2 regions of the Micromonospora xinjiangensis genome follow, and region 2 is predicted to be linked to the other one. Evidence: riboswitches for the same ligand, from Rfam matches in the RefSeq annotation. Region 2 holds a riboswitch; the other holds the start of a gene.

Region 1 (5,648 bases), on a different contig from region 2:
AGCGAGGTGACCAGGTGCAGGGTGAGCAGGGCCTTGCGGGCGGTGGGCGGTGTCCGGCTCATGTGGGTGATGCTGCCCGCGTCGGCCGCCCGGATCGTCCGACCACCGACGACACCCGGCCTACGCTTCGGGACGTAGCGACCCGGCGCGGTGCCCGGTGGGTGGCCGCCACCTGGCGACCACCCACCGGCGCGATCAGTACACCGACAGGTGCACGTGGTTGGTGTGGTCGCTGGACGGGTCGCCGCCCGCCCCGCTGTACGACTTCCATCCGCTGCTGGGCAGCCAGATCTGCCGATACCAGATCACGTAGAGCACGGCGAGCCGGTCGGCGTTCCGGATGAAGTACGCGGCCAGGTTGTTGCCGTACGTCTTGTCGCCGCCGGTGGCGTCACCGCCGAAGCCGTTCTTCTGCGCGGCGAAGTCGCACGCCCGCCCCTTCGGGTGCTCTCCCGAGCCGCCGCTGCGGTAGCACGAGACGTAGCGGGTGAAGCCGGCCGCCTTGGCCTGGTTGAGCGCGTGCAGCATGCGGGGCGTGATGCAGCCGTTGGCCGGGGTCGGGTCGTTGACGCTGCACGACTCCTTGGGCCAGGACCCGTCGGAGTTGCGGGGTGCCGGGGCGGCGTTCGCGGTGGAGGTGCCGCGGTTGGAGCCGCCGCTGGCGGCGCGGGTCGAGTTGCTGGTGGCGACCTCGAGGGCCCGCTCGGCCTGCTCCTTGCGCTTGGTCATGACCGCGACCTGCTTGCGCTGCTCGCGGATCTCGCCGTCCACCGCGGCCCGGGTGCGGGTCATCTCGTCCCGCGTCTCCATCAGCTCACGCAGTGCCCGGTCCTCGTTGGCGGCGACCGCGTCGAGCGCGGCCGCGCGATCCAGGAAGCCGTCCGGTGAGTTGCTGTTGAGCAGCGCCGACACGGCGGCGAGCCGGCCGGTGCGGTAGGCGACGCCGGCGATCTCGCCGACCTTGCCGCTGCGCTGGGCCAGCTCTCCCTCGATCGTCTTCAGCTCGGCGGTCAGCTGTTGCTGGCGCTTCGTCGACCGCTCCAGGGCCGCCTTCGCGTCGAGGTAACCCCGGCTGGCCGCGTCGAGCTGGGCCCGGAGGGCGGGCGTGCCGCCCTCGTCGTCCTGCGCGGGTGCGGCGGCGGCCAGAGCGGCCGGGGGAGTGGCCGCGATGGCGGTGCCGGGGGTGAGCGCGACGCAGAGGGCGAGCGTCGCGGCGATCAGGGCCGCCGTGCGGGCGGCGCGTCGTCGTACGGGTGCCACTGGTGGCATGCACATGTCCTTCCGTCAGCCGCCGACCGGGTTAGCTGACGGGTTCGGGACGGAAGATCCCTACCGCTGACGCGGATGCACCCCACGAACGTGGTTCCCCGGCTCGCCCGTGCGGGCGATTAGGCGACGGTCCCCGCCGGCGCCGGTGGGCGCCGCCTGGCGGAGGCCGGGACCGAGCCTACCGGGGCCGGTGGGGCTGGTGCAGCAGATGTGACTCCGCGTGCCGCCACAACTACCGGTAAATCGGTCATAGGGGGACGATACACGCCAAGAATTAAGGTTGTCCTCATTACCACTCCACCGCCCCGCAGGCCCCAGCGGCCGCACCGGGCTCGATCTGCAACGTGGCGTGCTCGATGTGGAAGTCCTCGTGCAGGGCCCTGCGGGCGGCGGCGAGCACGGTAGCGATCTCGGCTCCGGGTGCCATCGTGAGGTGCGCGGAGGCCACCTCCATGCCCGAGGTGAGGGTCCAGACGTGCAGGTCGTGCACGTTGGCGACGCCGGGTACGGCGGCCAGCCGGTCGCGCACCGCGCTCACCTGGAGGTGCTCCGGTGCGGCCTGGACGAGGATCCGGACCGCGGCCCGCCCGAGCCGCCAGGTGCGGGGAAGGATGAACACGCCGATCGCCACCGCGACCAGCGGGTCCGCCCACCACCAGTCGGTGACCGTGATGAGGGCCGCCGCGCCGATGACGCCCAGCGAGCCGAGCAGGTCGCCCAGCACCTCGAGGTAGGCGCCGCGCAGGTTGATGCTCTCCTGCGCGCCCGGGCGCAGCAGTGCGAAGGCGACCACGTTGGCGAGCAGGCCGAGGACGGCCACGGCCAGCATGGGGCCGGCCAGCACCTCGGGCGGGTCGCCGAAGCGGCCGACCGCCTCGACCACGACGTAGACCGCGACCCCCGAGAGCAGCACCGCGTTGGCGAGCGCGGCGAGCACCTCGAGGCGGTAGAGGCCGAAGGTGCGCTGCGGGTTCCCGGTGGCCCGGCGCCCGGCGGTGATCGCCGCGAGGGCCATGCCGATGCCCAGCACGTCGGTGAACATGTGCCCGGCGTCGGAGAGCAGCGCGAGCGAGCCGGTGCGGAAGGCGGCCACCGCCTCGACCAGCATGAGGGCGGCCAGCAGCGCGAAGGCCGCCCAGAGCCGGCCACGGTGGTGCTGCGCGGCGTTCGCCACCGACCGCTCATGGTCATGACCTGCGCCCACGAGACCACCCTCCGCGCGACCGTTCCGACCGGTCCAACATATGCTCACATCGCTATGTATGCAAGTGAGGGGTCGGGCGGTCCGCCGACCGGGGCGGGAGCCCTCAGCCCGTCGGATCGATCGTCGTGAGCCGCTGGGTGGCCCGGGAGAGCGCCACGTAGAGGGTCCGGACACCCGAGCCCGGATCCGACCGGATCTCGCTCGGGGCGATCAGCACCACGCCGTCGTACTCCATGCCCTTCGCCTCCAGGCTGGTCACCACCTGGAGACGGGGGGCGCCGAGCGCGCCGAGCCAGGCGGCCACCTCGTCACGGCGGGGCACCGGGGTGATGACCCCGACCGTCCCCTCCACCTCGCCGAGCACCCGGGTCACCGCCGCCACGGTGGTGGTCTCCAACTCGGTCGCCGGCACGACCAGCTCGACCGGGTCGACACCCGTGGAGCGGACCGCGGTGGGCAGCGCGAGGTCGGGATCGACCCGCCGGATCTCGGCCGCCGCCACCGCGAAGATCTCCGAGGAGTTGCGGTAGTTGGTGGTGAGGGTGAAGTGGTGCCGCCGGCGGCGGCCCAGCGCCTGGTCCCGGGCCCGCGCCAGCTCCCCCGGGTCACCGGTCCACGCGGTCTGCGCCGGGTCGCCCACCACCGTCCAGGAGGCCAGCCGGCCCCGCCGGCCGATCATCCGCCACTGCATGGGCGACACGTCCTGCGCCTCGTCCACCACCACGTGCGCGTACTCCCGGTAGTCCGCCGGGCGCTCCCGGGCCGCCTCCCGCGCCGCCCGCCGCCGGTCGGCGTACGTGCTCAGCTCCCGGACCCCGCCCGCGAGCTGGAACGGGTCCCGCTTCGGCCGGGCCGGCTGCACCGGCTTGCCGAGCAGCGCGTCCAGCTCGTCGAGCAGCGCGATGTCGGCGATCGTCAGCCCGTCGGCGTCCAGCGTCCGGTACGCCTCCGACAGCAGCCGGATCTCGGCTCCGGAGAGGACGCCGCCCGCGTACCGCCGCAACCGCTCCGGACGCGCCAGCCAGCCGAGCACGTGGCGCGGGTGCAGCCGGGGCCACCAGGCCTTGAGGAACTCCCGGAACTCCGGCCGGTCGGCGATCTCGTCCTCGAAGACGCGCTGCTCCGGCAGCCGGCCGACGCCCAACCGGCGTGCCTGCGCCCACAGCGCCGCGAACACGCCGTCGAAACCCGCGCGGCGCACCTCGTTACGCCGTGCGCCCCGGGGCAGGGCCCGGTCCCGGATCGCGTCCAGCTCGCGGCGGTCCAGCCGCAACAGCTCACCCCGGTAGAGCAGGCGCAGCTCGTCCGGGCCGTCCGGCACCGCGTCGCGGACCGCCCGCTCCAGCACCCGGCGCATCCGCAGCGACCCCTTCACCGCGGCCACCTCGGGCGGGTCGGTGCGGGTGGCGGTCATCCCCGGGAAGAGCGTCCCGAGCGAGTGCAGGGTGGCGGTCTCCTCGCCGAGGGAGGGCAGCACCGAGGCGATGTACTCCACGAAGACCGAGGAGGGGCCGACCACCAGGATCCCGCCGCCGGCGTACCGGCTACGGTCGGAGTAGAGCAGGTACGCCGCCCGGTGCAGCGCCACCGCCGTCTTGCCGGTGCCCGGGCCGCCCGACACGATCGTCACCCCCGAGCCGGGGGAGCGGATCGCCTCGTCCTGCTCCCGCTGGATGGTGGCCACGATGTCGCGCATGCCCCGGCCGGTGGCCCGCGAGAGCGTCGCGAGCAGGGCGCCGTCGCCCACCACGGCCATCTCCGGCGGCGCGGCGCCCGGGTCGAGCAGGTCGTCCTCGATGCGGACGACCCGCTCACCGCTCGACTGGATCGTCCGGCGGCGGACCACGCCCAGCGGCTGGGCCGGCGTGGCCTGGTAGAAGGCGGCGGCCGCCGGCGCCCGCCAGTCGACCACCAGGCTGGCCGCGTTCTCGTCCCGGATGCCGAGCCGCCCGATGTGCAGCACCTGGCGGTCGCGCAGGTCGAGCCGGCCGAAGACCAGCCCCTCGTGCTCGGCGTCCAGGGTGTGGCGCCGCTGGGCGGCGTGGAAGACCATGGCGTCCCGCTCGACCAGCGCGCCGAAGTTGCCGACCCGGGCGAGCCGGTAGCCGTCCCGCTCGGCGCGGACCGCCGACCGCCGCAGCTCGGCGAGTCGGGCGTACACCCGGTCGAGATGCCGCTGCTCGACGGCGATCTCCTGCTCCAGGGTGGTCTGGTCGGTCACGCGCTCTCCTGATCCCCGTCGGCGGCGGCCGCGCGAGAAACCGCACGCCGCACGCCGGGCCAACCGAACGAGGGTACGCCCGGTCGTCCGTGCCGCTCCGCCAGGTGGTGCGCGGTCCTCAGGCCCCGGCCGCGGCCCGCCGCGCGACCACCGCGCCGCCGAGCACCTGGCGCAGCACGCCGAGCAGCGCGGCGTTCACCTCGTCGGGCCGCTCCATCATCAGCATGTGGCCCGCGCCCGGGCAGACGGTCAGTTCGGTGGTGGGCAGCGCGGCGGCGATCGACTCGGCGCACGGGGGAGGGGTGAGCCGGTCCCGGTCGCCGACCAGCGCGGCGGCCGGCAGGTGGGCCAGCTCGGCGAGGGTCTCCAGCCGGTGCTGTGCCCCGATGGAGGCCCGGAACCCGCCGATCGAGCGCAGCGAGGCGCGGGCCACCGCCGAGGTGACGAGACGGATGTCGGCGGGGTCGCAGTGGTCGCCGAAGAGCAGCCAGCGGATGCTGGGGCGAAGCGCGCGCAGCAGCGGCAGGGGCGGCCGCCAGGACCCGCACCGGGCCAGCACGCCGGCGCCGGTGGTCTCGGCGAGCCGGATCAGCCGGGCGATCCGCGGGGAGAGCCCGTAGACGGTGTGGGTGTGGCCCTCGGCGGTCGTCGAGACGAAGGCCAGGCCGGCCGTGCGCGCCGCGAAGTGCGCGGGGTGCCGGTGCGCGTACTCCATGATCGTCATGCCGCCCATGGAGTGCCCGACCAGCACCACCCGGCCGGTCGGGGCGACCGCGTCGACCACGGCCGCGAGATCGTCGCCGAGCTGGGCGAGCGTCGCCGTCGGCAGCGGCATGCAGCTGGAGCGGCCGTGACCGCGGGCGTCGTACGCGACCACCCGCACCGCCGCGCCGAACGCCTGGCCCAACGCGTCGACCTGGCGGTGCCAGCTCCGGGCGTCCAGCGTCCAGCCGT
Region 2 (5,648 bases):
CGGTGGCCTGCACCCCGCGGCCCGGCAGCGACCGGAACCCGGTCGCCCGGGCGGCCCCGCCGCGCGCGCCCGCCGCCGCCACGATGGCCCGGGCCAGCGGATGTTCACTGTCCGACTCGACGGCCGCGGCGAGCCGCACCAGCTCGTCCCGGTCGGCGCCGGACGCTGCGGCCACGTCGGTGACGGCGTGCTCGCCCCGGGTCAGCGTGCCGGTCTTGTCGAAGAGCACCGCGTCGACCGACCGCATCCGCTCCAGCGCCAGGCGGTCCTTGACCAGGATCCCGGCCTTCGCCGCGAGCGCCGTGGACAGCGCGATCACCAGGGGGATCGCCAGACCGAGCGCGTGCGGGCAGGCGATGACGAGCACCGTGACGGCGCGGACCACCGCCTCGTCGAGCCGGCCGAGCGACGTCCAGACCACCACGGTGAGCACGGCGGTGGCGGTCGCGACGTAGAACAGGGCGGCCGCGAACCGGTCGGCCAGGACCTGCGCGCGTCCACTGGACTGTTGCGCCTCGGCGACCATGCGCTGGATGCCGGCGAGCGCGGTCTGCTCGCCGACGGCCTCGACCCGCACCCGCAGCGCCGAGTCGGTGGCGACCGTCCCGGCCACCACCCGTTCCCCGACGGCCCGGGGCACCGGGCGGGACTCCCCGGTGATCATCGACTCGTCCAGCTCGGCCCCGCCGGCCACGACCTCGCCGTCCGCCGGCACCCGACCGCCCGGCCGGACGAGCACCACGTCACCGACCCGCAGGTCCCCGATCGGGACCGGCTCGACCTGCCCGTCTTCCGTCACCCGCTCGGCCTCGTCGGGCAGGAGCGCGGCGAGCGCCGCGAGCGCGCCCCGTGCCTGCCCGATCGCCCGCATCTCCTGCCAGTGGCCGAGCAGCATGATGGTGACCAGGGCGGCCAGCTCCCACCAGAAGTCCAGGTCGAAGGCGCCCGCGCTGGTGGCGAGCGAGGCGAGGTAGGCGACGCTGATCGCCATCGCCACCAGCAGCATCATGCCGGGCGCCCGGTCCCGCACCTCGCGTACGGCGCCGACCAGAAACGGCCAGCCGCCCCACCAGAAGACCACCGACCCGAGCACCGGCCCGACCCAGGAGAGGCCGGGCGCCTCCAGCCGGTAGCCGAACCAGTCCATGACCATGTGGCTGGTGACGACCACCGGCACGGTGAGCGCCAGGCACAGCCAGAACCGCCGCCGGAACATCTCCGGGTCGTGGCCGGCGTGCTTGTCGTGCCCGCCGTGGCCGGCACGCCCCCCGGCGTGCTCGTCGTGACCGGCGCCCCCGCTGTGCTGGCCGTGGCCGGCGGACGGGTCGGTGGGTGGGGGCGCGTCGGGCTCTGGATGCGGGTGCGACGAGGTCGGGTGGCCGGGCATGCCCCCACGATGCCGGTTCTCCGGCGCTCGCGCGCGCCTTCCGCCGCGCGCGTCGCCGTCCGGGCCGCGCCCTGGCCGGTGGTGGCGGGGGCGTGCCGCGCGCCGCGCGAGGCGCACCCAGCACCTCCCTGGTTAGCATTCCGACGATGGGTTTCCGGACACCGCGTCATCGAGCCCGCCGGGCGCCGGCTCCGCCCGCCGCCGGCGGCCCCGCCCGTCCGCTCGGGCACCTCGCCGTACGTGGTCACGCCGCCACCCTGCGGCCACCTGGTGCGGGCACCGCCGGGGGGATCCCGGATCGCTGAACCGATCACTCCGCCGGCACGTACCCCGCCCCGGAATCGTTGGGAGATTCGTCATGGGCGCTGACCACACCCGTCCCGCTCCGTCCGCCCCACCCCGGGTGCGACGGATCCTCGTCGCGACGGTGGTCCCCCTCGTCCTCGCCACGGTGGTCGCCGCCCTGCTGCTCTGGCCACGCGACGCGGCGGCGCCCGACGGCGGCGCCGACCCGCCCCGGTACCACGGCACGGTCACCCGCGTGGTGAGCGAACCCTGCCCGCCCGCCCCGGAGACACCGGAGGGGACGCCGGGTGGGCAACCACAGCGGTGCGGCTCGGTGACCGTCCGCGTGGAGAGCGGCCCGGCCTCGGGCCAGGAAGTGCAGGCACCGATCCCGGACGGCCCCGGCGCGCCCACCGTCGAGCCCGACGACGAGGTGATCGTGGTCGAGCTGTCCGACCCCGCCGACCCCTCGTCGGTGACCTGGAACATCGCCGAGCACCAGCGCGGCAAACCGTTGGTCTGGCTCGCGGTGGTCTTCGCCGCCGCGATCGTCGCGTTCGGCCGGTGGCGCGGCCTGGCGGCGCTCGCCGGTCTCGCCGCGAGCTTCGCCATCCTCCTCACCTTCGTGCTGCCGGGCATCAGCGCGGGCCGGTCACCGCTGCTCGTCGCCGTGGTCGGCGCCGCACTGATCATGTTCGTCGTCCTGTACCTGACGCACGGCGTCACCGCACAGACCTCGGTGGCGGTGCTCGGCACGCTGGGCAGCCTGGTGCTCACGGGCGTGCTGGGCACCGTGGCGACCGCCGCCACCCACCTCACCGGCTTCGGCAGCGAGGAGGCCACCACCCTGTCGATGTTCCAGGCCGACGTGGACCTGCACGGTCTGCTGCTGGCCGGGATCATCATCGGGTCGCTCGGCGTCCTCGACGACGTCACCGTCACCCAGGCGGCCACGGTGACCGAGCTGGCCCACGCGAACCCGGGGCTGTCCCGACTCCAGCTCTACCGCGCGGCCACCCGGGTCGGCCGGGCACACATCGCCTCCACCGTCAACACCATCGTGCTGGCGTACGCCGGCGCCTCGCTGCCGTTGCTGCTCCTGCTCACCGCCGACTCGCGGCCGGTGAGTCAGATCCTCACGAGCGAGTTCCTCGCCCAGGAGATCGTCCGCAGCGCGGTCGCCACGCTCGGGTTGATCGCCGCCGTTCCGCTGACGACCGGCCTCGCCGCGCTCGTCACCACGGCCGGTCGTGGCACCACCGCGCCGTCGAGCGACGAACCCGGCCCCACCGCCCCGGCCGCCCGGCCCGCGCCGGACCGGGCCGAGGTGTTGGAGGCGCTCGGCGCCGCCCGCCCCGGCCCCGCCTCCACCCCGCCTCCCGCCAGCCGCCGGGACTGGCCCGACCCGGACAGGAGCACGGACAGCGCATGGTGACACTCCTCAACGTGAGCAGGCGGTCCCGATGGCCTGAGGACTGCGTCACTCGTTACCCAGCGCTATGGCGAAATGACGCTTTTAGTCGGCATCCGGGCGTAGATCCCCACGATGCCTCTCGGGTAACCTCGCTGCCGGTCACCGCCGAAGGCGCGCAGCGGCGCCTGCGGTGCCACCGCCCAATCGCCACGCGGCGAACCGGGAACCCAGGTACGTGGGGTGAATCCGCGGCAGCGGTAGGGGCCACTTCCGCCCCGAACCCGTCAGCTAACCCGGTCGGCGGTCGACGGAAGGGAACACTGTGACGGCACCCCTACGCCGCTGGTTGACACCTGTGGTGGCCGTGTTCGCCGCGCTGGCCATGTTCGCCGGGCCCCTGCCGGCGTCCGCCGCGCCCAAGCCGAGCACCCCGTCCGGTCACGAGGACGACGACCCGCCACTGCTCACCGACGTCATCGAGACGACCAACCGCAACTACACCGCCGCGAAGGCCCGGTTGAACAAGTCGAAGCAGCGCCAGCAGGAGCTGAACCTGGAGGTCCAGAAGGCCCAGGCCGAGCTGGACGCGCTGGCACCCCAGGTCAGCGAGATCGCGGCACAGTCGTACCGGACCGGCCGGATCGGCGCGGTCGCCATGCTCCTGTCGAGCAACACCCCCGACTCCTTCGTGGAGCGCGCGACCGGCCTCGACGAGCTCAACATGGTCAACTCGCAGAAGCTGGCCCGCATCAACGAGGTCAAGAGCCGCGCCGAGCTGGCCAAGCTGGCGATCGACGCCGAGGTCCGGGAGCAACAGAAGCAGGCCGCCATCATGGCCAAGCAGAAGCGGGACGCGGAGAAGGCCCTCGCGCTCGTCGGCGGGAAGGGCTTCACGGGCGGCCTGGTGTCGGCCACCTCCCCGGTGGCGAAGATCGGCCCCGGCCGCACCGCCGACGGGGACTGGAAGTCGGAGTCGTGCAGCGAGAACGACCCCACCACCTCGGGCTGCATCACGCCGCGCACCCTGCACGCGTACAAGGAGGTCAAGCGAGCCGGCTTCAACCGCTTCGTCGGCTGTTACCGCCCCGGTGGCCCCTGGGAGCACCCGAAGGGCCGGGCCTGTGACTGGTCGTTGCAGAAGAGCGGCTTCTCGCCGTGGCACAACGACGACACCCGGATGTACGGCAACAACCTCGCCGCGTTCCTCATCCGCAACGCGGACCGGCTCGGCATCTACTACGTGATCTGGAACCGGCAGATCTGGTTCCCGGCGACCGGCTGGAAGTCCTACAGCGGTCCGTCCAACCACACAGACCACGTGCACATGTCGCTCCTGTAGCGACGACCCATGACGACGAGAGGACCGTCCCACTTTCACGCGGGGCGGTCCTCTCGCGCATCACGGATGGGGTGAAACCTCGGCCCGTCGGCCGGGGCGCGGCCTCGGCTCGCGCCTCGCCGGCTCGCCGGGGCTCAGACGGTCGCCGCGGGCAGCGTGCCGGCGACCTGGCGGACCTCGCCGGCCGCGAGCCGGTACGACATGCCGACCACCGCGCACCGCCCGGCCGCAACCTCGGCGGCCAGCGCGGCGGACCTGCCCAGCAGCGACTCGACCGTCTCCGCGATGTGGATGTCGACGATCCCGTTGATGTCGTCCACGCCCTCGGCCGTGGCACGGCGGAGGCTGGGCACGACGGCGTCCACGACCGCGCCGAGATGGCCGGGGGGCGGCGTGCCCGTCGCGACGGAGTCCCGGGCCGCCTGGACCGCACCGCACGAGTCGTGCCCGAGCACGACCACCAACGGGGCTCCGAGCACGGTGACCGCGTACTCGACGCTGCCCAGGACCTCCGGCCCGGTGGTGTGCCCGGCGGTGCGGACCACGAAGAGGTCACCGAGGCCACGGTCGAAGATGATCTCAGCGGCGAGCCGTGAGTCGGAGCAGCCGACGATCACCGCGAACGGGTGCTGCCCGACGGCGACGGCGGCACGGCGGCCGGCGTCCTGGTTGGGGTGGTCCGGTACTCCGGAGACGAACCGACGGTTGCCCGCGACAAGCTCGGCGAGCGCCTGCTCCGGGCGGAGGACCGGCGGCGTCGACTGGTCGAACCCAGTCCGCGTGCCCGGGTGCCCGGGCGATCCGGGTCCGCTCATCCCGCACCTCTATTCCCACGTGATCGGCCCTGGCCAGCCCCGTCGCAGGCCCTGGTCAACGGTCACACCCGAGCGAAGACCCGTCAAGGTATTCGTGATTTGCATTTCAGGTGTTGACGGGCGGATGACAGGCGGGCAGCACGCCACGGCGGAGCCTTCGAGATGAGCCCGAGCGGCCCTGGCCGGGCGGTGAGCCGTGCGAGCGGCCCGGGGCCGGCCAGCGGCACCGGGCCCTACGATGGCGGCCATGGCGACGATCGAGAGCGGTCACGGAAGCCCTCGGAACTGGACTTTCCTCACCAATCACGGCCATGTGCTGCTCGCCATCGCCCGTAACCCCACAGCCCGGCTGCGTGACGTCGCCGACGAGGTGGGTGTCACCGAGCGGGCCGCCCTCGCGATCGTCGC

What was found. Region 2 has a riboswitch for cyclic di-AMP ahead of SM573_RS15285 (coiled-coil domain-containing protein). Riboswitches for the same ligand answer to the same signal wherever they lie in the genome.
Region 1: linked by a shared signal. The riboswitch ahead of SM573_RS21030 (coiled-coil domain-containing protein) and the one ahead of SM573_RS15285 (coiled-coil domain-containing protein) in region 2 are both predicted to bind cyclic di-AMP.

Annotation. Positions count from the first base shown of each region.
Region 1 is NZ_JAXCFO010000005.1:468,537-474,184, reverse strand. It holds gene SM573_RS21035 (hypothetical protein) at 1-62, opposite strand, end outside; gene SM573_RS21030 (coiled-coil domain-containing protein) at 196-1,260, opposite strand; cyclic di-AMP (ydaO/yuaA leader) riboswitch at 1,274-1,405, opposite strand; gene SM573_RS21025 (cation diffusion facilitator family transporter) at 1,559-2,473, opposite strand; gene SM573_RS21020 (HelD family protein) at 2,577-4,694, opposite strand; gene SM573_RS21015 (alpha/beta fold hydrolase) at 4,813-5,648, opposite strand, start outside.
Region 2 is NZ_JAXCFO010000003.1:724,803-730,450, reverse strand. It holds gene SM573_RS15295 (heavy metal translocating P-type ATPase) at 1-1,387, opposite strand, end outside; gene SM573_RS15290 (YibE/F family protein) at 1,746-3,107, shown strand; cyclic di-AMP (ydaO/yuaA leader) riboswitch at 3,274-3,404, shown strand; gene SM573_RS15285 (coiled-coil domain-containing protein) at 3,409-4,425, shown strand; gene SM573_RS15280 (carbonic anhydrase) at 4,560-5,240, opposite strand; gene SM573_RS15275 (helix-turn-helix transcriptional regulator) at 5,479-5,648, shown strand, end outside.